Regions from separate parts of the Paenarthrobacter sp. C1 genome, predicted to be linked through region 1. Evidence: riboswitches for the same ligand, from Rfam matches in the RefSeq annotation. Region 1 holds a riboswitch; each other region holds the start of a gene.

The links. Region 1 has a riboswitch for S-adenosylmethionine ahead of ACNAOU_RS14570 (aminotransferase class V-fold PLP-dependent enzyme). Riboswitches for the same ligand answer to the same signal wherever they lie in the genome.
Region 2: another riboswitch for S-adenosylmethionine. It lies ahead of ACNAOU_RS05190 (hypothetical protein); the one in region 1 lies ahead of ACNAOU_RS14570 (aminotransferase class V-fold PLP-dependent enzyme).
Region 3: another riboswitch for S-adenosylmethionine. It lies ahead of ACNAOU_RS19505 (DUF1737 domain-containing protein); the one in region 1 lies ahead of ACNAOU_RS14570 (aminotransferase class V-fold PLP-dependent enzyme).
Region 4: another riboswitch for S-adenosylmethionine. It lies ahead of metX (homoserine O-acetyltransferase MetX); the one in region 1 lies ahead of ACNAOU_RS14570 (aminotransferase class V-fold PLP-dependent enzyme).

Annotation. Positions count from the first base shown of each region.
Region 1 covers NZ_CP186052.1:3,105,995-3,113,543, forward strand. Annotated here, with positions in the region: gene aroA (3-phosphoshikimate 1-carboxyvinyltransferase) at 1-172, shown strand, start outside; gene rsgA (ribosome small subunit-dependent GTPase A) at 175-1,290, shown strand; gene hisN (histidinol-phosphatase) at 1,362-2,186, shown strand; SAM riboswitch class IV at 2,357-2,470, shown strand; gene ACNAOU_RS14570 (aminotransferase class V-fold PLP-dependent enzyme) at 2,503-3,909, shown strand; gene ACNAOU_RS14575 (class I SAM-dependent methyltransferase) at 3,957-4,778, shown strand; gene ACNAOU_RS14580 (metal-dependent transcriptional regulator) at 4,788-5,501, shown strand; gene ACNAOU_RS14585 (MFS transporter) at 5,520-6,974, opposite strand; gene ACNAOU_RS14590 (hypothetical protein) at 7,006-7,380, shown strand; gene ACNAOU_RS14595 (trypsin-like peptidase domain-containing protein) at 7,388-7,549, opposite strand, start outside.
Region 2 covers NZ_CP186052.1:1,069,834-1,077,382, forward strand. Annotated here, with positions in the region: gene ACNAOU_RS05160 (chitobiase/beta-hexosaminidase C-terminal domain-containing protein) at 1-65, opposite strand, end outside; gene ACNAOU_RS05165 (LOG family protein) at 468-1,601, shown strand; gene ACNAOU_RS05170 (peptidase M10) at 1,615-2,547, opposite strand; gene ACNAOU_RS05175 (matrixin family metalloprotease) at 2,668-3,561, opposite strand; gene ACNAOU_RS05180 (VIT1/CCC1 transporter family protein) at 3,648-4,811, opposite strand; gene ACNAOU_RS05185 (hypothetical protein) at 5,050-5,241, shown strand; gene ACNAOU_RS05190 (hypothetical protein) at 5,238-5,537, opposite strand; SAM riboswitch class IV at 5,554-5,673, opposite strand; gene ACNAOU_RS05195 (sodium:solute symporter) at 5,784-7,319, opposite strand.
Region 3 covers NZ_CP186052.1:4,169,923-4,177,471, reverse strand. Annotated here, with positions in the region: gene ACNAOU_RS19535 (UDP-N-acetylglucosamine 1-carboxyvinyltransferase) at 1-64, shown strand, start outside; gene ACNAOU_RS19530 (endonuclease domain-containing protein) at 170-658, opposite strand; gene ACNAOU_RS19525 (glutamate--cysteine ligase 2) at 1,213-2,415, shown strand; gene ACNAOU_RS19520 (hypothetical protein) at 2,412-3,029, opposite strand; gene ACNAOU_RS19515 (O-succinylhomoserine sulfhydrylase) at 3,040-4,248, opposite strand; gene ACNAOU_RS19510 (rhodanese-like domain-containing protein) at 4,249-4,659, opposite strand; gene ACNAOU_RS19505 (DUF1737 domain-containing protein) at 4,656-4,919, opposite strand; SAM riboswitch class IV at 4,933-5,044, opposite strand; gene ACNAOU_RS19500 (NtaA/DmoA family FMN-dependent monooxygenase) at 5,200-6,528, shown strand; gene ACNAOU_RS19495 (aromatic amino acid ammonia-lyase) at 6,528-7,549, shown strand, end outside.
Region 4 covers NZ_CP186052.1:1,561,147-1,568,695, forward strand. Annotated here, with positions in the region: gene ACNAOU_RS07365 (DeoR/GlpR family DNA-binding transcription regulator) at 1-466, shown strand, start outside; gene ACNAOU_RS07370 (histidine phosphatase family protein) at 476-1,132, opposite strand; gene ACNAOU_RS07375 (CPBP family intramembrane glutamic endopeptidase) at 1,219-1,989, shown strand; gene ACNAOU_RS07380 (VOC family protein) at 2,131-2,769, opposite strand; gene ACNAOU_RS07385 (bifunctional o-acetylhomoserine/o-acetylserine sulfhydrylase) at 2,985-4,301, shown strand; SAM riboswitch class IV at 4,486-4,603, shown strand; gene metX (homoserine O-acetyltransferase MetX) at 4,618-5,739, shown strand; gene ACNAOU_RS07395 (hypothetical protein) at 5,783-6,232, opposite strand; gene ACNAOU_RS07400 (winged helix DNA-binding domain-containing protein) at 6,278-7,432, opposite strand; gene ACNAOU_RS07405 (SGNH/GDSL hydrolase family protein) at 7,460-7,549, opposite strand, start outside.

The DNA.
Region 1 (7,549 bases):
GGTACACAGTTACGCAGACCACCGAATGGCCACTGCCGGCGCCATCCTGGGACTCGCCGTCGACGGCGTCCAGGTTGAAGACATCGCCACAACATCCAAGACGATGCCCGAGTTCCCGGAGATGTGGGCACGAATGCTTGACTCCGCCGGCACGAATGAGGCCGGCAACTGACCATGGGCCGCGACGCACGTTCCTGGGACGAATCCGATGTCCGGATCCGTCCCAACAAAAAAGGATCACGACCCCGGACCAAGGACCGTCCCAGCTACGATGACGCCGTGATCGGACGGATCATCACGGTGGACCGCGGGCGGTACCGGGCAATCGTGGACGAAGACTCCCCCAACGAACGCATCATCATCGCCGCACGCGCCCGCGAACTCCGGCGCAACCCTGTTGTGCCCGGTGACTTCGTGGCCCTTGTAGGCGACGTTTCCGGGTCTCCGGACACGCTGGCCCGGCTGGTCCGGGTGGAAGAACGCCGGACCCTCCTTCGCCGCAGCGCCGATGACACGGATCCGATCGAGCGGGTAGTCGTGGCCAACGCCGACCAGCTGGTGGTGGTTGTTGCAGCCGCGAATCCCGAACCGCGGACCGGGTTCATCGACCGTGCCCTTGTGGCGGCGTACGACGCCGGTATTGAGCCACTGCTGCTGATCACCAAAGCCGACGTGAAGGATCCCACTGAACTGCTGGCCAACTACGTCAGCCTGGATTTCCCGGTGATTATCAGCCGGACAGCCGATTCTGAAGCCGGCGGCATTGATGCCCGATCCGATGATGGGCTGTCGGCCCGGTTGGACAGGGATGCTGTTTCCCGGCTCCGCGCACACCTCGGTGGCAAAGTGACCGTCATGCTGGGCCACTCCGGTGTCGGCAAGTCCACCATGGTCAACGCGTTGACGGGCGCCGAGCGGGCCACCGGCGGCGTGAATGCCGTCACCGGACGTGGCCGGCACACTTCGTCCTCGGCATTGGCGCTGAAGCTCGCGGATGCCCCCTCGGGCAGCTGGATCATTGACACCCCCGGTATCCGCTCCTTCGGCTTGGCCCACGTGGATCCGGACCGGATCCTGCATTCCTTCCCGGACCTCGAACCCGGCACCGAAGCATGCGAGCGGGGATGCAAGCACGACGCTACGGCAGTGAACTGCGGGCTGGACGCCTGGGTCAATGAAGGACATGCGGGCCCTTCAGGGGTGGCGCGCCTGGCGTCACTGCGTCGCCTGCTGGGCGCGGACCCACGCCTGGAGGCCAAAGAAGCGAAAGAGCTCGGCACGGTTACTTGATGACACTGGAAAACTGAGGGTGCAGCGGTAACGTCCCCACCGCCGCCAGTATTTCAGGATAGTTTGGTGCCATGACCCAACCCGCTTCCACCTACAACGACGACCTGCGCCTGGCCCATGTCCTCGCCGATTCCGTCGACGCCCAAACCATGGATCGCTTCAAGGCCCTGGACCTGCAGATCGAAACCAAGCCGGACCTCACCCCTGTCACCGATGCCGACAAGGCTGCGGAGGAGGCTATCCGCGGTCAGTTGTCGCGCTCGCGTCCACGTGATGCAGTCCTGGGTGAAGAGTTCGGCAGCAGTGGCCACGGATCGCGGCGCTGGATCATCGATCCCATCGACGGAACAAAGAACTTTGTCCGCGGCGTTCCAGTATGGGCAACGCTGATCGCGCTCGTCGATGAAGGCGAGCCCGTCGTTGGTGTGGTCAGCGCTCCGGCGTTGGGCAAACGCTGGTGGGCAGCCAAGGATATGGGCGCCTACATGGGTCGGTCCCTCGCTTCAGCAACCCGCCTCAAGGTGTCCAACGTTTCACGCCTGGCCGACGCTTCCATGTCCTACTCCAGCCTGTCCGGCTGGAAGGAGCGGGGCAATCTGGACGAATTCATGGACCTCACGGAGGACGTCTGGCGCACACGTGCCTACGGTGACTTCTGGTCCTACTGCCTCGTGGCCGAGGGCGCGGTGGACATCGCCTGCGAACCGGAGCTGAACCTCTACGACATGGCGGCGCTCGTCCCCATCGTGACGGAGGCAGGCGGGCGCTTCACTTCCCTGGAAGGCGAAGACGGACCGTTCGGCGGCAACGCCCTGGCCACCAACTCCATCCTGCATTCGGAAGTCCTGAAGCGGCTGAACCCCGGACTGGACGACCTCCTGCAGTCCCAAGCCTGAGGCCGGCACTACTCCGGATTGCCGAATTTTCGACGGCGGACGCCCGCTTTTGTGCGCGTCCGCCGTTTTTTGTTCGCGGAAACTGGGATTTGGCATTCCGCGTAACAAAGCGCTTAACAAAACCCCACGGCTTTGGATCGTCCCCCGGACGTGCCTTAGCCTTTTTTACAGGTCACGAGTGCCAGCGCTAAACCCCGGTTTGCTGGCCGGCAACCCTCCATTCGCGGTGGGGTGCCCCGGGTGACGACCCGGCCGGTCCGGAACGGATGCGGCAAGCGCGGATCCCCCTGTGGGGGTCCCTCTTGAGTGAGGTCCCATGAGCACAGTCACGTTCAACGCAAACACCATCCCTTCCTTTGTTGACGAAGCCGCCCTCGAATCGGCAGCTGCGCGTCCCCTCGCCGCCGTCACGGGCGCGGAGCTTCAGGCGCCTCTGATCCAAGGTGGCCACGTCCGCTATGCCAACCTCGACTACGGCGCGTCAGCCCCTGCGCTGACGATTGTTTCCGCCTACCTCAACGAGGTCCTCCCGTACTACGCCAGCGTTCACCGCGGGGCAGGCTTCGCCTCGCAGATCAGCACCTCCGTCTACGAGAATTCCCGGAACATCGTCCGTGACTTCGTTGGCGGACGTGCAGACGATTCGGTGATCTTTACCCGGAACACCACGGACTCCTTGAACCTGCTGGCCGGCTGCCTCCCGCAGGTCGACGGCGAGTTTGCCGGCGAGGTCCTGTACTTGGACATTGAGCACCACGCAAACCTGCTCCCGTGGCAGGGCGTGCCGCACCGCAGCGTGGTTGCGGCGCCGACCCTGGCCGGAACACTGGACAAGATCGAAGCCGAACTGGCCCTGGGCGGCGTCAGCCTGCTCGCCGTCACGGGCGCCTCGAACGTCACCGGAGAGATCCTGCCGATCGCCCGGCTTGCCGCGCTGGCCCACGAGTACGGCGCGAGGATCGTGGTGGATGCAGCCCAGCTCGCTCCGCACCGCCGCGTCAACATCGCAGAGGCTGACGTCGACTACATCGTCTTCTCAGGACACAAGCTCTATGCGCCGTTCGGCGCAGGAGTGGTAGTGGGCCGCCCGGACTGGCTCGACGCCGGGATCCCGCACCTGGCAGGTGGTGGCGCTGTCCGCGAAGCGCGCTTGGACTCGGTCAGCTGGGCCACGGGTCCGGCGAGGCACGAGGGCGGTTCCCCCAACGTCCTGGGCGCCGCGACGCTCGCCCGCGCCACTCAGGTGCTCGCCGGCCTCGACCAGGACGCCTGGCACGCACACGAAGCGGGCATCCGCAGCTACCTGGTTGAGGGCCTGGAAGCCATCGACGGCGTTACAGTCCACCGGATCTTCAGCGATTCCGAGGACACCATCGGCGTGGTCAACTTCTCCGTAGAAGGATTCGACGCCGGACTGGTCGCCGCATATCTGGCGGCCGAACACGGAGTGGGCCTCCGCGACGGACGTTTCTGCGCGCATCCGTTGCTCAAGCGGCTGGGACTGCCTTCGGGTTCCCTGCGCGCAAGCTTCGGCGTCGGCTCCCGGTTGGAGGACGCCACCAGGCTACTGGCAGGCATCGAGGAACTCAAGCGCAACGGCCTGGGCTGGGACTATGTGGTGGACGAGGGCCGCTGGGTACCGGCCAACGACCACCGCAGCTACCCCGAGTGGGCGCCCAACACCCCGGGCACAGCCGGTGCCGCTCCCTGCACGGTCGACTAGAGGGTAAATTCGTAGGGTACCTCTAACGGCCCTGTGAAGGAGTTTGCGTGTCCCTGCGCTCAGCGAACGGCGCTCCAGTCACTCCCGGTCCCGCCGGTCCCCGCGGACCCAAGCTCCATGCCTCCCGGCGCCATGAACTTGGCCAAAGCTTCCAGGATGGCGGAGAGCACTACGATCGCGTGCGGCCGGGCTATCCTGTGGACTCCGTTGATTGGCTCCTGCCCGAAGGGGCGTCGACAGCTGCGGACCTCGGCGCAGGAACGGGCAAGTTCACGGCACTCCTGGCCGGACGCGGACTTGAGGTGGCCGCCGTCGACCCTTCCACCGATATGTTGGCGCAACTGCGAAAGACCTACCCCGATGTTCACGCGACGGAGGGGACGGCCGAGGCAACCGGACTGGCGGACTCAGCATTCGACGTCGTCAGCGTTGCCCAGGCCTGGCACTGGTGCGAGCCCCTTGCCGCGAGCACGGAGATCGCCCGTATCCTGCGCCCCGCGGGGGTTCTGGGGCTGATCTGGAACCAGTTGGACACCTCAATTCCCTGGGTCCATAGGCTCTCGCGCATCATGCATGCAGGCGACGTCCACAAGCCGGGATTCCGGCCGGTTATCGGCCCGGAGTTTCACGGACTGGAACGCCACCTCACCAGGTGGGAGGACCCGATCTCGCCCGAGGACATCATGGAGTTGACCAAGTCGCGCAGTTACTACCTGCGCGCCAACGAAGCGACGCGGGCCAAAATCATGGGCAACCTCCAGTGGTACCTCTACGAACACCTTGGCCACGCGCCGGGAGACACGGTGCCGCTGCCCTACCTGACGCAGACCTGGCGTGCATACAAAGTCCACGATGCCACACCACGGTAGGCTAGGGGTGTGAAGACCAGTACGCCCTCCTCCTCGATCGAGGACTACGTCAAGGTCATCTACTCCTATACGGAGTGGCAGGACAAGCCGATCACGTCCTCACAGCTTGCCCTGCGGCTCGGGGTCGCCAATTCCTCGGTGTCGGAAATGGTGCGAAAGCTCAAGGACCAAGGCCTCGTTGACCATCAGCCCTACAGCGCCATCCGTTTGACCTCCGAAGGCATGCGCCTCGCTCTTTCGATGGTTCGCAGGCACCGCCTCATTGAGACGTACCTGGTGGAGGAACTCGGCTACAGCTGGGACGAGGTCCACGACGAAGCCGAGATGCTGGAGCATGCGGTGTCCGACACCTTCATCGAACGCATGTCAGCCAAGCTCGGCCACCCCGTGCGGGACCCCCACGGCGATCCGATCCCGTCAGCGGACGGTGCCGTTGACTTGCCGCATGCGTACCGCATGATCGAACTCGACCAGGGCCACTCGGGCCGCATAACCCGCATCAGCGACGAAAACCCCGAACTCCTCCGGTACCTTGCCGCGGAGGACATCGCGCTCGACGCACCCGTTGAAGTGATGGGGCGCAAGCCTTTCGGCGGGGCATTGGTGGTCCGGATAGGCAGCGGCGCTGCCGGTCGGGAGTTTGACCTGGCAGATGAAGTCGCCTCCGCGCTGTGGGTGAAGAGTGCCGGCACCCACCAAGGCTGCGTGCTCCCGGCGCGCTGACCCTTGCGGCGCGGGTGGTCAGCCGGGCTGCCCGACTGGACCGCCGTCGTCGGACGCCGCATCCGGTTCCCGTTCAGCAGCAGCCGCCGCCTCGCGTGGTGGGTTGCGGATCCCGACGGCGGACGCCACCGCGCCGGCCAGGAACAGCAGGGCGGTCACCACCAAGGCGTTGTACAGCCCTTGCCTGGTGAAAACCGGCCCCACAATCACACCCGCGAAAGCGATCGAAATAAGGCCTGCGATACGGGCAACCGCGTTGTTGACGGCAGAGCCGATTCCGGCTTCCGTCGGCGGAACAGCGCCGAGGATCGCGGCCGTCAGAGGCGCTACGAGCGTCGCCAACCCCAGGCCGAAGACAATCTGGCCGGGCAGCACCTGCGTCCAGTAATTGAGGGGCTCCTGCACGGACAGGGACATCAGGAAGCCCACACCGCACAGCAACGGACCGATCGTCATGAACCATCGAGGACCGTACTTGCCGGCCAGGCCACCAAAGTAAGAGGCTCCCAGCATCAGGATGACGGTGCCCGGGAGCAAAGCCATGCCGGCCACGGTGGCACCCAGCCCTCCGACCTGCTGCAAGTAGATTCCCAACACGAAGAAACCGAGGGATATTCCAGCATAGATGGCCAACGTGCCGACGTTGCCCCAGGCAAAATTGCGGATCCTGAACAGTCCGAGCGGCAGCATGGGCTCGGGCGTCCTGCCTTCGTGGAACAAGAACAGGACCATGGCCAGCACACCGAGAATCAGGGGCACCCACACCTGCGGACTCCCCCATCCCATGCGTCCCTGCTCGATGAACGCGAAGACCGGACCGCCCAAAGCAACCATGGCCAGGAACGCCCCAAGATAGTCGATCCGCTTCGTCTTGTCCCTGGCGGCGTCGGAGGCGCGAAGACCGGCGAGCATGGGCCAGATGGCCAAGGCCGGAACCACATTGATGAAGAAGATGACCCGCCAGGACAGAAGATCGACGGCGGCGCCACCGATCAGCGGACCAACAATGGCCGCCGCGCTGGTCCATCCTGACCACTGGCCGATGGCCTTCGATTGCGCCGGCCCGGAGAACGACGTGATGATCATGGCCAGCGAACTTGGCACCAGGAGCGCACCTGCGATCCCTTGGAGGGCCCGTGAGACCACCAGGACTTCACCGCTCCACGCCAAGCCGCAGAGCATCGACGTGACGGCGAAGCCTGCCAGGCCCCATTCAAGGATCCGTGCCCGCCCGAAATGGTCCGACAAAGACCCCGCCACCAGAATCAAAGCCCCCAGCGTGAGCAGGTACGCGTCCACCACCCATTGCTGTATCACCAGGCCGCCACCCAGCTCCCGGCCGATGGCGGGCAGTGCGAGATTCACCACAAAGCCGTCCAGGATGGCAATGAACGACGCCACGATTGCCACCACAAGGACCCGTTTTTGGAGGGGTGTACTCGGCAACAGGACAGGAGCGTCAGTCATGTGCACAGCCTACGCCGCGTAAGTCCCGTATCGTTGAATGGTGATCAGCAGACGTGATGCCGCTTTGGCCCTTGATATTTCGATGGAAATGGCTCAGCGCCACGGCATTCCGTCCCGACTCTCCGAAGCCGAGCTCCGCGACCTTCAGGACAATCCGCCGGCCTGGCTGGCGCAGTCCCGGGCCAACAGAACAGGAAAGCGACCTGTCTGGGTCCACCTCACCTGCGCCGTCTGCGGCTATTCCGAGGCAGTCCGACCCAAGAAATGGTGGCCGGACTTTTCCTTCGTCTTCTGCGGAACCCACCGGAACAGTGAACTCCCCAAGCTCTTCCTGGGCGAGGTCCGGAGCGAGTACGAAGGCGTCGGCAGCCGCTTTGTCGGCGTCGTGGATGTTCCGGAGAATAAAGCCTAGGCAACCTTCACTGCTGGCCCATTTCCGATGGATAGGCCGTGAGCTGAACAGTTTTGCCGTCCCGTAGTACTGTCAGCGGAAAAGCTTGCCCGATAGCACCCTCGAACAGCAGTTTCTGCAGGCTTTCCGCGCTGGACACGGCCCTGCCCTGCGCCCGGAGCACGAGGTC
Region 2 (7,549 bases), 2.0 Mb from region 1:
ATGTCACGCATGAAATCCGGACTGATGAAAATCAGGTCATCATCGGTGTGGGCCACTATCTGCATGGCGCCGCCTGTGCCCGGGCACGGCGGGACCGCAGCAGCGGCAGGCGCCGCCATACCAACGGTCAGGGCAGAAAAGGCAACAGAGGAACCCAGCAGGAAAACAAGGATTTTCCGGAAAAGGGAACGGGTGCTGAACAGGGTGGAATGAGTATGACGCCGAGCGTATTTTGGACGGTCCACAACCATGCTCCTCGAGCAGATGTTGGGCCCCCCAGCCGGCAAGCTTACGACGCCTCCGCGACGTCATTTCCTGAATTCAGTTGGGTACTGCAAATACTTTTCATGGATCGAAAGTGGAGCAGTGATCGATACTGTACTCCTCGCGGAAATTCATGGCTAGGGTCCAGACCGGTATGGGCGAAATCCCAGTGGCGCGGGCAAGCCCGCTACTAGGCTGAAACCATGAACCGCACGGCAGCGCTAAACCCAAGTCCTCGAACACTCGACGTCGAAAGCGTGGTTCATTTCGATCGGCTGGTCGGTGCCGGAGCCCGGTCAATGCACGGTTGGCACGCGCAGTCGTTGGACCTTCGCGGCTACTCGCGCCAGCTCAAAGCGATGGATCCGCAAGGTGCCATCTTCCTCGGCTGCACCTTCGACACCGGCGTGGAAGAAAGTCTGCGAAGCCGTGGCGCACTGATCTTTCCGAAGCTGCTGGGTGTTCCCTTTGACCCGTACCGCGGCACTCTCTACACCCCGGCGGAGCTCTACCGGGACATCCCGGCTACTGAGTACGAGTCCACCCTCGACGCGCAGGTCTACCAATGGAGCATCCTGCCCGGCCAGCGTCAGAGCCTCGATGCCACGCTCGCCGCAGCGCTGCACGATCACGCCATAGGCGACGCCCTGGACGAGGCATTGGATCAGGGCCCCTTCGCAGGAAGCAGGATTGTGGGAGTCATGGGTGGCCATGCCGCCCAGCGAGGATCCAGGGAATTCGCCGACGCCGCCCGGCTGGGCAGCCTGCTCGCCCAAGCCGGCTTCGCCGTCGCCACGGGCGGGGGTCCCGGTGCCATGGAAGCGGCCAATATGGGCGCCTTCTTCAGCGGAAGGCCCGACGCCGAACTGCAGGCGGCCCTTGCGACCCTCGCCGATGTACCGGGGTTCAGGCCCTCGGTGACGGCTTGGGCGCGTCAGGCGGCGGCCGTCGTCGAACATTACCCGGAAGGCACCCCGACTCTCGGCATCCCTACCTGGTTCTACGGGCACGAGCCGCCCAATCTGTTCGCCACCCACATCGCCAAATACTTCGCCAACGCCATCCGGGAAGCCATCCTGTTGGAAGTCTGCAACGGCGGGATCGTGTTCCTGCCGGGAGCTGCAGGCACGGTGCAGGAGATTTTCCAGGACGCCTGTGAGAACTACTACGGCGCGCCCGAAACCATTACACCCATGGTCCTGGTGGGCCGCGAACACTGGGAACGGACCTTCCCGGCGTGGCCTATGCTGCAGAGCCTGGCCGCCGGGAAGCCCATGGCGGAGCGTATCTTTTTGGTGGACACGGTGGAGGATGCGCTCGCGGTGTTGGCCCGCTAAGACACAGCCCGGATCAGAAGTCTTTGCTGCAAGGACCTGAACCCAATTCCGCGAGCCCCGTCAGGTCGCCTGCGGCATATTCCCGTACCCACGATGCCTGCCCGAACATGAGTTGCCGGGGATCGTCCACGTGGTCCAGGCCCACCAGGTGTCCGAGCTCGTGCATGATGACCGCCACGCCGATGTCCTCCCCGTCCGGGGTGTCCACGATCCCGGCAAACTGTGGTGCATCCAGTGAGACTGTCCCGGTCACGTATGCCTTGTAGCCGTTGCTCAGGCCAATGGAGGAGCTTCCGCCCAGACCCACCGTCTGCCCGGTCAGGCGCGGTACCTGCTCCGGGGTGCTCCAGGCGATCAGCACCGGCGCCCAACGGTCCCCGTATCTGGCCGGCTGATACCCGGAACGGTTGGGGGAGGGAACCTCGGAACTCGGCCCGTCGTAAATGAATCTCAACCCCGTAGCTCTCCCGGTTTCATGGACAGCCTTCTCTACAAGAACCTGCCAGGAAGCCGGTGCGAGGTCCGAATTCACCACGTAGTGGATGGGCCTGCAGGGCGAGTACGCCAAGGGCGTGCCGTCTTCTTTGACTGCCAGGAACTTGTACGAGCTGCTGGCTTGGACCAGCGGGGGCGGCGTGCCGAGGGGCGCGTCGGCTTCTTCACGTCCGGGCAGGGGATCGTCCCGTTGTCCGAAGGGTGCCAGCCCGGGACGTGGCGGCTGGCTCTGGCTTTCCGATGATCCGTAGAGGAATTGCTGCAGCTCTCCGCCGAAATAGGCTCCGGCGCACACGAGTCCCAGAATGCCCAGCAGGAACAGGATGGCGGCGACGCTGCTGTGCTTGATCGGCGGGCGGGGCTCAGGCGGCTCGTGCGGACCCGAAGGCGGAAGGTAATGGGGCCGGGGAGGATCCGGGTCCGGCCACTTGGACGACCCATAAGGTTCCATGGAACCCCCTGACGTGGAGGCCGCGGACGGGCGGTGGGGCGCCGCCGTCGGCCGTATTCGCCAGCATAAGTCCAGCGTCCCCGTGAGTCCATGGCCTTTGTACCCAACGCCTGAACGCTGCTAGATGTCCTTGCGGCAGGGGGCTGATGCCAGGAGATGGAGGCCGTTCAGGTCACCGGCGGCCAGACCGTCCGGTGCCCCGATTTCCGGGTACATGAGCTGGATCGGATCGTTCACATGGTCCAGTCCCATCACGTGTCCCAGCTCGTGCTGCATGACGGCAAGGACGTAGTCCGCGCCGCCGGGATCGGCCAGAAGTTCCGCGATCTGGGGTGTGTCCAGCTCGAGGCTTCCGGTGATGTAGCTTTTGGGGCCCTTGTCCAGCGAATACATGGTGCTGCCGCCCGTGCCGATGACCTTCCCTTCAAGGGCCGGCGCCACTTCTGGTGTGGTCCACGAGATCAGCAGGGGAGCCCACCGGTCGCCGTAGCGATTGGGTTGGTAGGGCTCGCGCCGGTCCGCGGGTTGTTCGTCGGTTGTTCCGTCGTTGACGAACTGGATGCCCGAGGCTGCAGAGATATTGGCAATGGCCGTCGCCAGGAGGGGGTCGGTTCCTTCGGGAGCGGAGGCGTTGTTCACCACGTAGTGCAGCGGCCGGCAAGGGGAATAGCCCACCGGGGTGCCGTCGTCGTTCATGGCCAGGAACTTGTACGAATCATTGGTGGTGCCCGGTGCCGTCGGCGAGGCCAGCGGGGCGTCCGCTTCCTCAAGTCCCGGCGGTGGTGCGTCCGGAATGCGGGCCGAGGTGGGCTGTATCTTCCCGGTTTGCGGGCCGCCCGGGACGCTGACGCCCGGGAACAGTGCCGTGATGCGGGGGTCGCCATTCAGGAACCAGGACACCAGCACAGCGACCGTTGCCGCAATGAATGCCATCAGCAGGCCGAGCAGAACGCGCTGGGTTGTTCCCGATCGCCGGTGCTTCGGCACGTGCGTAGCTTCCCGCTCCCAGTCCACGGTTCTCCATTCCTCAGGCCCTTGGTCACGCGGGGCAGCGCGGAGGACGAACCAACATTACGGTCTGCCGGGGGAGCAGTCCAAACTCAGACGATCGCCGCGCCGAACAGCAAACCGAGACCGTAGGTGGCAGCAGCTGCTCCCAGCCCGATGGCCAGCTGCCGCAGGCCGCGGCTGAGCGGCGACGTACCGGACAGCAAACCCACGACGGCGCCTGTCGCCAGCAGCGCGATGCCCACCAGGACTCCGGCCACCAGGAGCGCGGCCATACCCGTCATCCCGAAAAGGAAGGGCAGGATCGGAACGATGGCTCCCGAGGCGAAGAAGCAGAAACTGGACAGCGCCGCGCCCCACGCCGAACCCACCGATTCATGCTCATCGGCCACCGGTTTCTCGGGCTGCAGGGAGAGGCTGGGATCGCAGTCGCAGCTGAACAATCCCATGCGCTCGGCTGCCCGGTGCTCGGCGGCTTCGCGGGTCATGCCGCGTGCCAGGTACACGAGGACCAGCTCGTTGTGGTCGATGTCCAGCGACGGGGCTGCGGTGAGGGTGGCCTGGGTGGGGAGGGTGGCGTTGAGCAGTTCGCGTTGCGAGCGGACGGAGACGTATTCGCCGGCACCCATGGACAATGCGCCGGCCAGGAGCCCTGCAACGCCGCTCATGAGGACCACGGAACTCGGTACACCCGTCGCGGCCATGCCCATGACCAGCGACAGGTTGCTCACCAAACCGTCGTTGGCGCCGAAAACTGCTGCGCGGAAGGTACCCGAGAGCCGGTTGCGTCCACGGGTCGCCAGGCCCCGGACTACTTCCTCGTGGATTTGTTCATCGGCCACCATCGCGGGGGTGGCGGCCGGCTCGGTTCCGTAGGGGGAGCGGCCCTCTGCACGTTGCGCCAGGGCCAGGACGAAGACCGAACCGAAGTTGCGGGCCAGGAACCCCAGGAACTGGCTGCGGGCGGAAGCTGCCTTGGGCATGCCTGCGTGCTCACCCAGGAGTTTGAGCCAGTGCGCTTCATGCCGCCCTTCGGCTTCGGCCAGAGCCAGCAGGATCTGCCGTTCCTCGCCGTCGCGGCGCTGGGCGAGTTCGCGGTAGACCGCAGCCTCGGCGCGTTCATCGGCAAGGTACTGCCGCCACCGCCTGATGTCCGACGCAGTGGGTGCTGCCGGGTCTGCGGTGTGGTGGAGAGCTGCGGGTTCGATGGCGGGGTCCGGAGCGGGGCTCGACGAACTGTGGGATTCCTGGTGCATCTGCACTTTATCTCCTGTGCTGGGTGGGGTAGTTGCGGCCCCATTGCACGCACCACACTACCGCTTATTTGCAGGGTTTTTTGGCTGGTATTCCTTAGCTGGAATGTTCGGTGCACCGTAATTTCCGGCTCTGCTTGACCCTCGCTTTGGCCGGTGCTCAGATGGAAGGACAGGGGCGGGGAGCCTCCCCGCACTCGGTTAGCGGGCTCTTACAGGCCCACGGGACGGAGGTTGCACCATGGACACCACCGAATCACACGCCAAGTACCCGGAACGCACCACCATCGAGTCGGACCCGGCCTACGACTACGCCGAAGACCAGGAAGTGGACGAGCCCTGGGTTGAGGAAGTGGACGCCCCCGAGGACGATGAACGGGTGGTGCCGATCGATGAGACCGAGGAATTCCGTGGGGAGGAAGAGGAAATCTAGTCCTCGTCCCGGCTGCCGAGGGCGAACAGGCGCGGCTGGCCATCCCGTTTTCCTGTCGCGGCCACAGTAACCGTCAGGGTCCGGGACGCCTCGCACCACGTTGAGGGCCGGACGGCCTGGGCCAGCGCTTTGGCGATCTGCTGCGGATGGGGATGCCGGAAGAACAGGGTTTCGTTCCTGGCCACTATGGTGACCGTGCCCAGGTAAAGGTCGACGGCGGGAATCACCGTGACGTTCCGGGCTTCGGTTTGGCCGGTGGTGTTGTGGGCGTGGCTGGCATCGCTCTGATACGGCAAGGTGCTGCTCCTGTGGAGAGTGCTCTTGCCCGCTCGGTTGTCTCAGGTCCGGGACGGGCCGCTTCCTCATCCGAACCACCCGTGAACATGGGGTTGGTGCATGGCCAGTCGGAGCTTGGCGCCACATCTCTTGAAGCTGGGACAACAGTACCGCACCTGAGGTTGTGAAGGCCCTATTGCCGGGGACAAAACGACGGCGGTGCTGCCCCCGTGAAGGGGGCGGCACCGCCGTCGGGTATTGCCTGGTTACTTGCTGCTGCCCACCGGGTGGACTTCCGGCGGCAGTTCCTCGGAGATGGCGCCGGCTACGCGCTTGTCCCAGGCCTCGCGGACGGCTGCGTCCGTGGGCGGAGTCAGCAGGGAGACCACGACGTAAACCACCAGGGAAGCACCGAGGCCCCAGTAGATGGGCTCGTTGGCGTAGACGCCGTCTTCGCTCGGGATGACACCAACCGCGTACATGATGAGCAGGGCCAGTGTCAGAACTGAGCCGACTGCCATGGACCATGCAGCCGCGATGCCCGTTCCGCGCTTCCAGACCAGGCCGCCGAGAATGGCGACCAGGAGTCCGCCCACCAGGATGTCGTAGGCGATGGTCAGGGCAACAACGACGTCCTGCGCTGCCATGGAAATCAGGACGGCAACGATGCCCAGGCCCAGGACCCAGTAGCGGTTAGCCTTGACGTCGTGCTCGGGGTTTTCCGTGTCGTCGGTGTTGATCGTCTTGCCGAACCAGCTGGCCACGAACGGGACAACGTCTGCGCGGGCCACCGTAGCGGCGGCGATCAGGGCGCCCGAAGCGGTGGACATCATCGCAGCCACAGCCGCGGCCATCACCAGTCCGCCGATGCCGACGGGCAGGATGTGGGTTGCCACCTCTGCGTAGACAACGTCCTTGCCGAGGTTGGCGACATCGATGTCCGGGAGGGCGACGCGGGCAGCCAGGCCGATCAGTGCGCCGGCGATGCCGTAGAGGATGCAGTAAACACCGGCGGTAGCTCCGCCCCAGCGTGCAACGGTGGCGGTCTTGGCGGTGAAGACGCGCTGCCAGATGTCCTGGCCGATCAGGAGGCCGAGGGTGTAGACCACGAAGTAAGTGATGATGGTCTGGACGCCGATGCCGTCGATCTGGAAGAAGCTGGCGTCAAGGCGCTCACGGATGCCGTCCATTCCGCCGGCTGCGTTCAGGACGAACGGCAGCATCAGGAAGAAAATGCCTACGGTCTTGATGAGGAACTGCACCTGGTCTGCCAAGGTGATGGACCACATGCCGCCGATGGTGGAGTAGACCAGCACGATGGCGCCGCCGACGGCGATTGCCAACCAGCGTTCCCAGTCGAAGAGCACCACGAAGATGGTGGCGTAGGCGCCGGTGGACGTGGCGCAGAGCATGAGGGTGTAGGCCAACATCACGATTCCGGATGTCTGGGTGGCTTTGCTGCCGTATCGCAGGCTCAGCATTTGGGAGACCGTGTAGATCTTCAACCGCTGGATGGTGCCGGCGAACAGGAGGCTAAGGAGCAGCACGCCGGAGCCGATGGCCACCACGAGCCACATGCCGGAGATGCCGAACTTGTAGCCGAGGCCCACGCCGCCCACGGTGGATGCGCCACCGAGGACCACGGCGGCCATGGTGCCTGTGTAGAGGAAGGGTCCCAGGCGGCGGCCGGCCACCAGGAAGTCGCTGTTGTTCTTTGTGCGGGACTTGCCCCACCAGCCGAAGGCCAGCATGGCGAGCAGGTACACCACCACGATTGCGATATTAATAGCCGAAGATTCCATGAACGGTCCTTGGAGCTGATGCACGGAGGTTGGGGTTTTCGACGATACTCCTGCGATGCGTCGAAGTCTCTGTGCGGATGATTGGAGATTTGGGTTTGGAGCTTGGGGATGTGTTGTGTGCCTCACAGACAACACTTGTTGCCTATGAGGATATGTTGTGATCGGAGTAACAGTCAAGATCCTTTGGACTTGGTTACGCCCGCAGTGGCCCTGTTGGCGTGCCTCCCGGC
Region 3 (7,549 bases), 1.1 Mb from region 1:
TTACGAGGACCTGGCCGAGCGGCTGAACACCATCGGCGCGAAGGTGGAGTACTTCCAGGACTGATGCTGACGTATTTTTGCTGGATCATCGGAGCTCGCAGCAACGGAAAAGCCCGGAACTTCGGGCCTTCCGGCTGCTGCTTCGGGCGATGATCCAGCAAATACTCTGTCATCGCCCATCCCGCGGCCTTCCGAGCCCAAGGCACGCCCGGATCTGGCCCAAGACCAGCTCCGGCGAGTTCCAGATTTGCTCGGGGGAGAAGCTCAGGACGCGGTAACCCATTGCCTGCGCCGCGTTCAACCTGCCCATGTCCTTTCTCCAGGCCTCCCGTGAACTGTGGAACTGATAGCCATTGACCTCCACAATCAGCCAGCCGTCAATCAGGGTGTCCACCCGGCCCACTCCTGGGATTTGGACCTGCCGTTCAAAGGAGAGTCCCGCCGCCTCAAAAAGCAGGCGGGCACTGATCTCCGGGACGGATTCAGACAAACCGTCGGCCTGGCGCAGTCGTTTCCTCGCATTCCCGAAGTAGTTGGCCCGCAGCTCGCCCTCCAGGACGTCACGGGGAACTCCACGGTTTTTCATAGCGGACTGGGCCACGGCAATGGCGTCAACGTCCGGCAGGCACGTGAGAGCGTGAATGACAGTGTCTTCCACCGAGGCAACTGGAACGTAGGACTCCGAGCCCAGCCTGAGACCTCCGTGCCGGATAAACCCCCGGCCTCTGTTGTGCTTGGTTGCCAGATGCAGTCTTCCCGGTTTGTCTTTAAGCCAGAGGCCATAGCGGACAGCTGCGCTTGCGCATGTCAGAAGTCCGTTGTTTACGAGGGCAGAGACAAACTCCGTATCTGCGGAGGGCAGAGCCCATATGCCGTGCCGCGGTTGATAGGCCCCCTCGAGCTTCCTTAGGTCCGCCGGGGTGTGCCCGTGGGCCTTAAGCAGCCCTACCTTGGCTACTCCACCTACTGACGACAAGAATTCGAATGCGTTCATGCCTTCAGTCAGCCACGGACTGGTCCCTCCCCAGCCCGGAAACTTCGCCTATGTGGACAAATCTGCTGGATCATCGGCCCCGGCCAGCTTGCTTGGCCGGCTAATCCGCGGGTCCTCTCCGTTTCCAAGGGCGATGATCCAGCAGAATCTGTTTGCCGCAGGCCAAACTGCCAGTCCCACCCTGTGTTCTGAAGGCCACCCGTGACGCAGAATGGAGCATGCGGACTTTCGGGGTCGAGGAAGAACTGCTCATCGTTGATCCGGTGACGGGCATGCCCTTGGCTCTCGCGGACGCGCTTCTGGCCGGCTACGAGGAACCTGCCACGGAGACCGGACTGAGCCAGGAGCTCAAGCTGGAGCAAATCGAAACCCAAACGCGGCCGTGTCACAGCTATGCCGAACTCCTGCAGCAGATTCGCCGGGGCCGCGCCATGGCCGATGAAGCTGCCCGGCGGCACGGTGCAAGGGTTGCAGCGATCGCCACTTCACCATTGGCCTCGAACACGCACACCACCCCGGATCCCCGGTACGCCGCGATGCTGGACCACTTCGGCATCATCGCCACCGAGCAGTTGACGTGCGGGTTCCACGTTCACACTTCAGTGGAGTCCCCGGAGGAAGGCGTGGTGGTGCTGGACCACATCCGGGACAAACTCGCGGTACTCACCGCGCTCTCGGCCAATTCGCCCTACTGGCGCGGGCTTCCGACCGGGTTCGACAGCTACCGCACGCAGGCATGGAACCGGTGGCCCACGTCCGGGCCGTCATCGCTTTTTGGCTCGCTCACGGCTTATCGACGCGTGGTGCAGCGCTTGCTTGATACCGGTGTAGTCCTGGATGAGGGGATGATCTACTTCGATGCCCGGATCGCCAGGAACCAGCCCACCGTAGAGGTCCGGGTCGCCGACGTCTGCCTCCGCGCAGAGGACGCGGCGCTGATCGCGGTGCTGGTGCGGGCTTTGGTGGAGACGGCCTCCTTGGAAATGCTCGACGGCGTTGATCCCACCCCGGTGCCGACCGCCCTGCTGCGGATGGCGGGTTGGCGGGCCAGTAATTCCGGTTTGCGGGGAGACCTCCTGGACTTCGGCGATTTCCGGCCCCAGCCTGCCGCTGATGTCGTGTGGGCGTTGGTTGACTATCTCAGCCCGGTACTGGATGACCAAGGTGAATTGGCGCTGGTCAAGGCGGGCATTGCCGAAATTCTGGGACGCGGCAACGGAGCGCTCGAACAACGGGACTCAGCGGCACGGTACAGCGCCAGGCATCGTGACGGCGGGAACCCGCCCGGCTCCGAAGCCCTTGCCGCCGTGGTCTCGCACGCTGCGAAGGTGACTGTTCGTGGCACCGCGACAGGCGCGTTCAAGGACCCGGGCGCGTTCAAGGACCCTGTCCCGCTGCTGACCAGAGTGCGGCGGCCTTAGCCCTCGATGTCTCGGATGTTCTCGCTATCCCCGATGTCCCCGGGTTCCGGGCACGCCATCAGGTACGCTCCGACGGCTCCTTCGGTGAGGTAGAAAACCAGGGGCGGGATGTCCTTGGTGGTCGCCAGGACGGTCCCGGAAACCACGGCCATCCCTGCTGCCGTCATCCCCGCCCATCGTTTGGCGGGGGACTTCAGCAGGCTGCCGCCCAAGGCAGCCAAGCCCAGCACATGCAGCCATGAGTAGGCGAGGAACGGTGCATTGGATCCCCGAAAATAAGCGAAACGCTCAAGGTCCGAGGCCCGCCGCGACAAGCTGTAGATGAAGAATGGTGCGCCCGCGAGCAGCGCTGTTGCTGCCGCGGACGCCCACGCTTTGGAGGTCCCTGCCGGTTGTGCTTTCGAGAACGCCATGAAGCCCACCGGGACTGCGGCGGTTCCTGCAGCGGCCGCGTGGTGGCCGATCACCCATCCGCGCTCGCTGGCAAGCAGCAAACGCAGGCGCTCTGCGGGGTCGTGCATGAGGTACACGCGGGATCCCGGTGAAATCCCGGCCAACCACACCACCGATCCCGCAACGATGACAGCCCCCGCCCGGCGGTATGGATGCCTCATGCCAGCAAGGTTAGACCTGTTTGAGGGCCTTCTCCAGATCCAGGATGAGATCGTCCACGTCCTCCAGCCCCACCGACAAGCGCACCACGCCATCGGACAGCCCGATCGCCGCCCGGCCCTCCGGACCCATGGCCCGGTGGGTGGTGGTGGCAGGGTGGGTGATCAACGACTTGGAGTCACCAAGGTTGTTGGAGATGTCGATGACACGCAATCCATCAAGCAGCGCGAACGCGGCTTCTTTCGCGGAGCGGCCAGCGGACGGCGAGAGCTCGAACGTGAGCACTGTGCCTCCGGCTTTCATCTGCTTCGCGGCGAGCTCGTACTGCGGGTGCGACTTCAGCAAGGGGTACTTGACCCAGCTGATGGCGGGTTGCTGCTCCAACCATTCCGCGATCTTCAGGGCCGATGCCGAGCTGTGGTTGACTCGGAGCCCGATGGTTTCCAGGCCCTTGGTCAACACCCAGGCGTTGAAAGCCGAAAGCGATGGCCCCGTGTGGCGCATGAGCTGCTTCACCGGTCCATCGATGAACTCCTTGGTGCCCAGGATCGCGCCACCGAGGACGCGTCCCTGGCCGTCGATGTGCTTGGTGCCTGAGTACACAATCACGTCGGCGCCCAGCTCGCCACAGCGCTGCAGCAGGGGAGTGGCAAAGACGTTATCGACGACGACAGTCGCCCCAGCGGCATGCGCCAGTTCGCTGACGGCTTGGATGTCCACGATTTCCTGCATCGGGTTGGACGGTGACTCGAAGAAGACGGCGGTGGTCGGCTCGGAGAGAGCCTCACGCCACTGGTCAAGGTCCGGTCCGTCCACAAACACCGTCTCCACGCCCCAGCGCGGAAGGATCTCGTTGAGGATCACGAAGCAGGAGCCGAAGAGGGAACGGGCAGCAACCACGCGGTCCCCGGCAGCCAGCAGGGCACCCAGTGCGGTGAACACGGCGGACATGCCGGACGCCGTCGCGAAGCAAGCCTCGGTACCTTCGAGGAGGCGCAGCCGCTCCTGGAAGGTGGCCACGGACGGGTTGCCGTAGCGGGAGTAGACGAAGCGTTCGTCCTCGCCGGTGAACGCGCGTTCTGCCGCGGCGGCGGATTCGTAAACGAAGCCGGAGTTCAGGAAGACGGGTTCGGCCGTTTCCTGGAAGTTGGTACGGTCAAGTCCACCGCGAACGGCCTGGGTGTCGGGGCTCCAGCCGGCGGCGTCAGGATTGAAAGTCACTTACTCGGTCCCCAGATTCGTTGGCAGGCCACGGTTCTTCCAACCATTGACGGTGCGTTCGCCGTAACGGTCGGGTTCGCCCTCAAAGCCTTCAAGGACGTTGTAGGCGGTGAATCCTGCCTGCGTGGCGGCGATGGCGGCGGCGATGGAGCGCTGGCCGGAGCGGCAGATGAAGACGAGCTCCACGCCGTCGTCCTCGGGTGCCTGTTGTTGCAGGTCCTCGATGAAGCGGGAGTTCGGGATGCCGCCGGCGAGGTTCCACTGGATGAACAGGGGATCGTTCTCGGTGGCTTTCGTGTCGGGGATTCCGATGTGGGCCCATTCGCCCTCGGTGCGGACGTCCACCAGGATGGCGCCCTGTTCAAGCTTGGCCCACGCGTCCTGCGGGGTCAGGTCACCTGCGTAGCTCATGCGTGGCCCTCGAATGCTTCTTCGTCGTCGGTATCCAGTTCATCAACGGCGTTGGCGACTGCGGCATCGGCGCTGGCAATCGCGGCGGGCAGGACAACGGCCTGCGCGACGATCACGTCGGTTCCGTTGAACGTGGCTGCGGGGCTGCCGTGCAGTACGTACCCATCCGTCAGGGCGTTGGTGATCCGCTCACAAAAGTCGCGGGTATCCGGGCCTGTTATCAGGCGGTAAGAGAGTTTTTCTTCAGTGGGTTCAGGCATTGCTGGTGCTCCTCAGTCACGCTTGCAGTTCGAGTTGTCGATACGCCGAGTAGTCACCTGAGGCACCCCGCCGGAGAGAGGGTTGCCGACCAGCAAGTCAGGGCTTTGCGCTGGTTCTCATTACTCAAGAAAAACGTAGCATTCACGACGACGGCCCGCACGGCGGCCGTCGTCATGTTGCGTAACCGGGCGGTACTGGAGTACGGGTCCAATTAAGACGTCCCGGGAGCATAATTGACGCAGTACGACCCCCTGTAACTTCGTATGAAATCAGGTCGCGGTGAACGGACAGAGCAGTTCTACACTCAAGCCCATGCTGCATTTTGGTTGGTTCGTGGGGCACGGTTTCGGGGTGCAGGGCTGGGGCACTCCGGGCTACAGCCTGGGGTACGACTGGAAGAAACCGGCCCTGTACCAGGAGGCCGTGCGCGCGTTCGAGCTGTCCGGGCTGGACCTGTTCATCATCGAGGATTCCCTGACCGTCCCGGACACCTATGGCGGTACTGCCGAGGTTTCGCTGGCCCATGCTTCCTTTGCGCCGAAACACGATCCTCTGGCGTTGGTCCCGTACTTGCTTTCCGCCACGGAGCACCTGGGGATCGTTCCCACGGTCAGCGCTTCCTTCTACCCGCCCTTCACCGCGGCCCGGCTCCTCGCTACCCTGCAGCACTTCTCCGAGGGGCAGCTCGGATGGAATGTGGTCACCTCGGGCAGCGATCTCGCCGCGCAGAACTACGGCTTGGACCAGCAGATCGAACACGACCTCCGGTACGAAAAAGCGGAGGAATTCGTCGACGTCGTCAGGCGGCTTTGGCGTAGCTGGGAGGCCGACGCTGTACTTGAGGACGTTTCAGCCGGGGTGTTTGCGGACCATACCAAAGTGCACCCGATCAACCACGACGGGGACTTCTTCAAGGTCCGTGGGCCGTTGAACACGGCACCGTTGCCCGAGGAACCCGTGCTTGTCCAAGCGGGCGCCTCTCCGCGGGGCAAAGCGTTTGCCGGCGGTCACGCGGATGTGGCAATTGCGCTCGCCCGCGGCGTTGACGATATGAAGGCCTACCGGGATTCGATCCGGGCCGAGGCGGCGAAAGCCGGCCGGAATCCCGACGACGTGAAGGTGCTTTTCGTGCTGAAGCCCACCGTGGTGGGTTCCACAGCCGAGGCCGAGGAGTTGCGGGCGCAGCGCCGGGAATTGACGCAGCGTGACATCGACAGCCAGCTCAACTCCATCTCCTACCTGTCCGTGATCGACTTCAAAAAGTTCGACCTCGATGCCCCGCTTCCGGAGTTGAGCACCAACAGCAACCAGGGCACCTTGGAGCACTTCGCCAAGGCTGCCCCTCCCGGGTCCACTCTGCGTGAAATCCTGCAGGCACGCAGCGGTGGTGCCGGGGATTCGATCATCGGCACGGTGGGAGAAATTGCGGATTATCTGGAGGAGACCGGCGCGGCCGTAGGGGGCGACGGCTTCCTGTTCTCCGGCTTCGTTGATCCGGTGACCGTGCACGGTGTGCTGGACAAGCTGACCCCGGAACTCCGCCGCCGCGGCCTGTTGAGGAAGAGTTACGGCAACGGCGGATTCCGCCAAAACCTGCTGGATTTCTAATGGGCATTTTCACCATCGGGACGGGCCCCGTTTCCGCGTTGGCTGTGGCGGAAGCGGCTGCGGATCCGACATTTCACGTGGAACTCAACCAAGAAGCGTTGAATTTGATCGGACGGGGAAGGGACATCGTGGAGGAGGCGGCCGCCTCCGGCCAACGGATCTACGGTTTGAATACCCTTCTAGGGTCAGGCCGGGACACTGCTGTGGAGGAGAAGTCCCTCCTCGCCTACCAGGTGCAGGTCATCAGGTATCACAACAGCGGCGTAGGCCCGTATCTGGATCGTGCCGCAGCGCGCGCAGTGATCCTGGCCCGGCTTGTCGGGTTCAGCCGGGGCGGCTCCGGAGTGCGTGTCGGGACCGCAGGGTTCTACGCCGAACTGCTCAACCGCGGCGTCTACCCCGCCATCCCGCGCGAAGGGTCCGTGGGTTCCTCCGACCTGACCCAGCTGGCCGCCGTCGCTGCCGTAGCCCTGGGCGAGGGGGAAGCGTTCGATGCCTCCGGCATGCTGGTGCCCGGCGCCAAAGCCCTCGCGGACGCCGGCCTGCAAGCCCTGCAACCTGCTGCCGGAGAGGCCTTGGCCCTGGTGAGCGCCAATGCCTACTCCGTGGGCGCGGGAGCCCTCGCCTTGGTGCGCCTGCAGCACCTGGCCCGGCTCGCCGACGTCGCGCTTTCATTGTCGCTGGAGGCGATCGCAAGGTACGACGGCGGCGGAAACCTCAGTCCCTTTTCGCCGGCCATCCAGAGGGCCAAGGCGGTTGACGGCCAGCGGGACTCGGCCGCAGCTGTTCGACGGCTTCTCAGCGGTGGCTGGCTGGAGGATGTCCGCAGGGAAGTGTCGGTACAGGACGCGTTGTCCTTCCGGGCTGCACCGCAGACCCACGGGGCGTTCCGGTTCTTGGTGGCGCAGTTGCGTTCGGCCCTGGAAGTGGAGCTGAACGGCCGGGGAGACAACCCGTTGGTCGATGTGGAGTCGGGAACGATGGTGTCCGGCGGGAACTTCCAACCCATGCAGCTGGCGTT
Region 4 (7,549 bases), 1.5 Mb from region 1:
CCTGTCCACCCGCGAAGACCTCAACGCACCGTCGAACAGGCCCACGCTTACCGTGGTGACCAATGCAATCAACATCGCCTCCCAACTGGCGGTGCGCCCCAACATCAAGATCATGGTCACCGGCGGCATCCTGAACCCGCGGTCCTATGAGCTGGTGGGACCGTACACGGACGTGATCATGCAAAAGGTCGCCTTGGACATCGCCTTCATTGGCGTCAACGGCGTGGACCCGGACCTCGGCCCCACCATCACTGACGAGGGCGAAGCCATGGTGAACACCGTGATGGCACGCCGAGCCACGGAATCCTACGTGGTAGCCGATTCCTCAAAGGTGCGCCGACGCTCTTTTGCCGCCATGGCCGGCTACGACTTCAGGCACCTCATCACCGATTCCGGGATCAGCCCCGACGACAAAGCGGCGTTCGAAGCCAACGGCACGGAAGTCATCGTCGCACCGGCAGGCTGACGGGGACCCCTAGAACCGCATCCGCGGGGCGTGGAGCACCGAATCGTCCACATCCCTGGGCACCCACTGGCTGAACGGCAGATCCAGGCTGTACTGGTCGTCGTCGTTCTTGACCAGCGTGCGCAGCTCAGCGTTGCCCGGATTGTTGAGCGACTCAAAGTACTCCACCGTCCAGTGGAACCAGCGCATGCAGAACAGCCGCATCGTCAGCCCGTGCGTCACCAACAGGGTGTTCGGTGCGTACGTGGGCTTCTGCCAGTGCCGGTAAAGCGTCTCCATGAAGGACGACACCCGGTCGTAGACGTCCGAGCCTGATTCGCCTTCGCGGAAGCGGTAGAAGAAGTGGCCGTAGAGGTTCCTGAGTTCCTTCTGGTCCTCAATGTCCCCGGCGATCTGGAAATTGGCCCAGTCCTGCTCACGGAGCCGCGGCTCCTCGATGACACGCTCAATCAGGGACCCCAGGTTGAGGGCTTCCAGCGTCTGGTAGGCGCGCAAATAGGGGGAAACATAGACGCAGACCTGCTGCCCGTCGAGTTTGCGCCGCAGGTCCTCGCCGGCCAACCGCGCCTCCTCGACGCCCTGGTCCGTCAGCGGAATCCGATAATCCGGCACGCGGTTGTAGATGGACGTGTCGGCGTTCGCGGCGGACTGTCCGTGCCGGATCATGAATATTCTCTCTGGGGCACCCATCCCACCAAGCATAGGGCGGCGGTTCCCGGCAAAGAGGCAGGAACTGCGGGCAAGATAGGTACATGTTCCTTGCTTCCCGTCGCCGGCTGCGCGCCGAAGTGCTCATTGTCCTGGGCTTGTCCCTGGGCCAGTCGGCTGTCTACTCCGTGGTGCAACTGCTCGACAAGATGACGCGGGCGCCGCTGGCTGATGCAACGTCCACGCTGAACAGGTCCCAGAGCACCCGCGAATATTTCGATCTCACGTACCAGCTTCTGGATATCCTGTTCGCCCTGGTGCCCGTGGCGCTGGTGTTCTACTTCCTGTCCACGCACGTCCAGGCCACCAGGGACGGTGAAGGTTCGGCGTTCGCCCGGCTCGGCTTCAACTTGGTCCGCCCCGGCAAGGATCTGCTTCAGGGCCTGGGCCTCGCGGCGCTTATCGGCATACCGTCCCTTGGCCTCTACGCGGCCGGCCGGGCGCTGGGAATCACCACTGCCATTGTGCCCAGCGGCCTGGATGCCTACTGGTGGACGGTTCCCGTGCTGATTCTCTCCGCCGTGCGACACGCCATTGTGGAAGAAGTGATTGTGGTGGGGTATCTCCTGGACCGCTTCGGCAAGTTCGGCTGGAGCGTTCCGGCGGGCATCGTCGTCAGCGCCCTCCTTCGCGGGAGTTACCACCTCTACCAGGGCTTTGGCCCGTTCATCGGCAATGTGGTGATGGGCCTGGTCTTTGGGTGGATCTACACCAAGACCAAGAGGGTGATGCCCTTGGTGATTGCCCATGCCCTGCTGGACATTGTGGCGTTCGTTGGATTCAGCCTGTTCGGCAAAGCGGTGGGCCTGGGCTGAGCAGCCGTGAAAGCCGTTGCAGCCGTTAAAAGTATCCGGCCGCCATCGGTGGGTGACGTCATTGGCACCCGCTGATGGCGGCCGAAGCATTGTTTGGACAGCGGTGTCCAGGGCCGGGACCAGCCCGGATCAGGGGAACGGTCAGATGGTGACGGCTCCGGAGGCGGTTTCGAAAGTGACGGCCATGATGCCCGGCGTGCCGCGTGGTGCTATCCACTGGACCGCGACGTCCTCGAGAGGCTTCTCCACTGGCTCGCCCAGCCATTCGGTCACGCGTTCGGCGGAGCCCGCGATCGTGAGGCTGGACATCTTCACATCGCTCTCGTACACCTTGGACGGGTGAAGTGAGGGGTCGCCCTCCCACTTGAGCAGGTACGGCACCTGGGGATCGGCGATCAAGCCGAGGATGCCGATCTGCTGCCACACCAGTTCGCGGCCGTCAGGGAACTTGCGGTTGCCCGGGACTGCTGCGCGACCGAGGCGTTCCTCAAACGGGGCGAGGTCGTCAACTGCCACGCACCAGCCCATCCAACCGCCGCCGGCGGCTGAGCGTGCACGGACAGCTTGGCCGAAGGGTGCTTTGTCGGAAGCAGGGTGGTCCAGGACCTCCACGACTTCCAGGTACTTGTTATCCGCAAGGGGAATGATCATGTTCCGGGTGCCGAAGCGCGGGTGCACTCCGCCCCGGACTGCGTCCACTCCCAGAGCCGCGGAAATTCGTTCGGTAGTGGCCAAGAGGCCATCTCGTTCACAGGCGTAAGAGACGTGATCCATGCGCATGGCTTCATCTTGGCACTTTGTGATCGGTGTCTCAGCTAAGCCAACCCTAACTAAGGTGGGATCTCGCGACGGGCGTCATGGAAGGTCGCAAAAGAGCCCATATATTCTGCTGGCGTCACAAAGCTGTCCAAGGACCCGGACACTTCCTAGACTGGCCGCAGCTTCCTTCCCGCAGCTATTCCGCCGACCACACGCGCCACGAACAGGAGAATTCCATGTGCCAAGGATGGTCTTTCGAAACCCGCCAGATCCACGCAGGCCAAGAGCCGGATGCCGCCACGGGCGCGCGTTCCCTGCCGATCTACCAGACAACGTCGTTCGTTTTCCCGAGTGCTGAAAGCGCGGCCAACCGTTTTGCCCTGGCCGAACTGGCTCCGATCTACACCCGGATAGGCAACCCCACGCAGGACGCCGTGGAACAGCGCGTCGCGAGCCTCGAAGGCGGTCTGGGTGCACTGCTGCTCAGTTCGGGCCAGGCAGCCGAGACCTTTGCCATCCTGAACATCGCCGAGGCCGGCGACCACGTCGTCGCGAGCCCCAGCCTCTACGGCGGCACGTACAACCTGCTGGCCCACACGCTGAAGAAGTTCGGCATCTCCGTGACTTTCGTCGAGGACCCGGACAACCTCGAGCAGTGGCGTGCGGCCGTCCAGTCGAACACCAAGCTGTTCTTTGGTGAAGTCGTCTCGAACCCACGCCAGGACGTGCTGGATATCGAAGGCGTCGCCGGTGTCGCGCACGAGGCAGGCGTGCCTCTCATCGTCGACAACACCCTCTCCACGCCGTTCCTCATCCGGCCCATCGAGTGGGGCGCGGACATTGTGGTCCACTCCGCAACCAAGTACCTCGGCGGACACGGTTCGGCGATCGCAGGCGTGATCGTGGACTCGGGCAACTTCGACTTCGGCAAGGACCCGGAGCGGTTCCCCGGCTTCAACACCCCGGACCCCAGTTACAACGGCTTGGTTTACGCCCGCGACCTGGGCAAGGACGGAGCGCTCGGAGCCAACCTTTCCTACATCCTGAAGGCCCGTGTCCAGCTCCTTCGCGACCTCGGCTCGGCCGTGTCGCCGTTCAACGCGTTCCTCATTGCCCAGGGCCTGGAAACCTTGAGCCTGCGGGTGGAGCGCCACGTCGCCAACGCCACCAAGGTGGCCGAGTGGCTGGAAGCGCATGACGACGTCGAATCGGTCGCCTATGCGGGCCTGCCGTCCAGCCCCTGGTACGAGCGGGGCCGCAAGTACGGACCCCAGGGCACGGGAGCCATCGTGGCCTTCAACATCAAGGGTGGCGTAGAGGCCGGCAAGCGCTTCGTGGACGGTTTGGAGCTGCACTCCCACGTCGCCAACATCGGTGACGTCCGCTCCCTGGTCATCCACCCGGCGTCGACCACGCACAGCCAGCTGACGGTCGAGCAGCAGGTAGCCGCCGGCGTCAACCCGGGCCTAGTCCGCTTGTCCGTGGGCATTGAGCACATCGATGACATCATTGCCGACCTCGAAGCCGGCTTCCGCGCGGCCAAGGGCGCCTGAACGGGCAGTCCACGCCTGCAGCTGACGCACCCGGCTGACGGACCCGGGGTGCCGTCCACATCGACGATTATTCGCCGGACGGCACCCCGGAGTGCTCTTTCGTGAATGAAGCTGCCCTTGAACGTCACACTGGTGTCACATTCTTCGCCATAACGGTGGTGTCTTTCCTAGACTCTACGTATTAGGTCATGAGTGCCAGCAGATAGCCCCGGCTTGCTGGCCGGCAACCCTCCTTCCGCGGTGGGGTGCCCCGGGTGAAGACCTGGCCTGTTCGCACGCAAGGCGACGGGCAAGCGCGAAGTTAGGTGTCAAAGGAATGACCATCACTGCTACAGCACTTCCCAAATCCGGAGAAGAAGACGGAACCGTCAAGTACGCGGGCATAGGGCCGCTGGCGCTCGAAGCCGGCGGTCACCTCCCCAACGTCGTGTTGGCGTACGAAACCTGGGGACGACTCAACGCCGACGCGTCCAATGCCGTGCTCATCCAGCATGCGCTGACGGGCAGCACCCACGTTGCCCGCGGAGCCACGGACGAGGAAGGGTGGTGGGAGCAGTTGGTGGGTCCGGGCGCCACCATCGACACCAACAGGTTCTTCGTTGTCTCCATCAATATCGTGGGCGGCTGCTATGGCAGCACCGGCCCGTCCTCCGATGCGCCGGACGGCAAGCCGTGGGGTTCCCGGTTCCCCCTGGTCACTCTTCGCGACAGCACGGTTGCTGAGGCCCGTTTGGCGGACCTCTTGGGGATTGAATCCTGGCACGCGGTCCTGGGCGGCTCGATGGGTGGGGCCAGGGCCCTCGAATGGGCTGTCACGTTCCCGGAGAGGGTCAACCGCTGCGCCGTCATTTCGGTGGGAGCCTACAGCACCGCCGAGCAGATTGCCTTTGCGCAGGCCCAAACCCTGGCCATCCGGCAGGACCCGCACTTCAACAATGGGGACTACTACGGCGGTCCGGCTCCGGAACACGGACTTGCCCTGGCCCGCCGGATTGCGCACATCACGTACCGTTCCGCCCTGGAACTGGATCTCCGCTTCGGCAGGGAAGCCCAACATCAGGAAACGCCGCTCTCCGCAGCAGTCCTGGGGGAGCGTGGTCGCTACCAGGTGGAAAGCTACCTGGACCACCAGGGGACAAAGCTTGTGCGGCGGTTCGATGCCAACAGCTATATCGCCATCACCGAAGCGTTGATGTCCCACGACATCAGGCGGGGACGGGGCACACTGCAGGAAGCACTTTCGCGTGCCACCGCCGAGTTCTTTGTTGCTGCTGTGGACACGGACAGGCTGTACTTCCCGGCCCAGTCCAAGGAACTGGCGGCAGCACTGCCGGGGAATGTTCCGGTCCACACCATCCAGGCGCCGATCGGCCACGATGGCTTCCTCACGGAAATCGGCCAATTGTCGGAGCAGCTTCGCGGGGCGTTCTTCGCCTGACCGTGAGGAGCCTGTTCGTAGAGTTGCCTGTTTGTGGACGTGCCTAGCCGTTCATGATCTCCCCGCGTTGTTTCATGTAGTCCTCCATGGCGATCTGGCCATTGGTGAACTTCGCATCCAGTTCAGCCAGCTTGCGGGCGCGGTAGCCCTGGGGCTCGGAACCGGCAGTGGGAAACGGCGCGGGAGCGGGCTGTCCGGCCCGGTAGGAATCGCTTGGGTAGGAACCGCTTGGGTAGGAGGCGTTCGACGGCGGCGCGACCTGCGGAGCCTCGTCTGCAGGGCGGATGACTGCCGGCCCTGGCGGGTAGCCCGGGTAATTCTGTTGCGGGTAGTCCTGCGGCGGGTAATTTTGTGGTGGGAAACCCTGTTGCGGATAATCCTGACCACGAAAATTCCCGTTCTGCAGGCGGCGGGCCTTGGACCGGTTGTACATGCGGATTCCCATGGGAATCAGCCACGAGCAGACGATGATCCAGAAGATCAGATTGTTCACAGTGCAGGCCTCCTAGGTCTTAACCCCAGCTTAGCCCTGTGCCCATCACAGCAGCTTGGCCTCCATGCCCAGGAAAATCCCGTAGCGTTCCGCTTCGGCTTCCAGGGCCATCTGCTCTTCCTTGGTTGTCGGCTTGTCCATCCGGACTTCGAGCCCGCACATGCCCCCTGCGAAGCTGTGCCGCCACCATCCGGCCAGCCTGCCGTCCACGAGGACTACATGCATGGGGCCGTTGTCCTCAGGCAAGTACGGTGCGGTGCCGCCCAGGTAGTGGCGGGATTGCGAGTACCCCATCACGTATTCGTCGAAGCATTGGATGAGGTCGACGCGGGGGAGCACGGAACCGGCCGCTGGACCGGCAGGAGCCTCCAGGGCTTCTACGTCAGCCGAGGCGCCGTAAAAGTCCAGGTCATCGAAGGAGACCCGGGCCAACGTTCCCGGTGATAATTCCGCGGCGACGTTGAGTCCCAACGTGACGTCTTTCATGGTCAGCCCGGACCACGCCGAACAGTCCTTCACGGTAGCCGGTCCGCGACTGCTGAAATACCGCAGGGCCATCTGCCCCAGGGCGTGTTCCCGGTCCGCTCCGCTGAGCGGCCCGGAAAAAGGAGCGGTGACGCGTTCGGAGAACAAAGCGTAGGTCTGCTTCAGGGCTCCTCCAGCCGAACGAACCGGAGCGCCGCTCACCAGAATGCCGCTGATTTCGGCGTGCATGAGGTGGTAGATGAAACCCAGCCCCTTGCCGGGAAAGCCGGCCTGGCCCAGAACATCAGCCAACTCCTCGCGGGTCTTGTGGGCACCATCCGCCACGGCTGCTGCAAGAATCCTCCCACTGTGGGCGGCAGTTTCCCCGTCCACCCCGGTCCGCTTGTACATGCCCTTGTTGCCTTGATGCAGCCGGTCAGCGGACAACGCCATCAACCAGCCCAAGTCATCCCTGTGCACAAAATGCCATGTGGGGCGCAGGATGTGCGTCCGCAGGATGGTTCCGTCGGCAACGGCCTGTTCTACTGCAGCTGCAGTGCTCGAGGGCGTCCGCTGCGCCACGGTCCAACGGGCATAGGCGAATTCCTGCGACTGGACGGCCAGGAGATTGCGCACCACATCCCCTGGAGCTGCACCCAGGGGAGGACGTAACTGTTGCCGTCGGAGACGCAACTGCCGGACCCCCGCTGTACGGGGAGAGTCATCACTCGCCATGCTGGTTCACCGGCCCATCGCTCCCGGCTAGCTCCGCGGCATCACGGTACCGGCGGCACCAAAGACCGGTCCCGGCGTCGGACGCTTTGGCGTGATGCCGTCGCCGGACGATTGGTG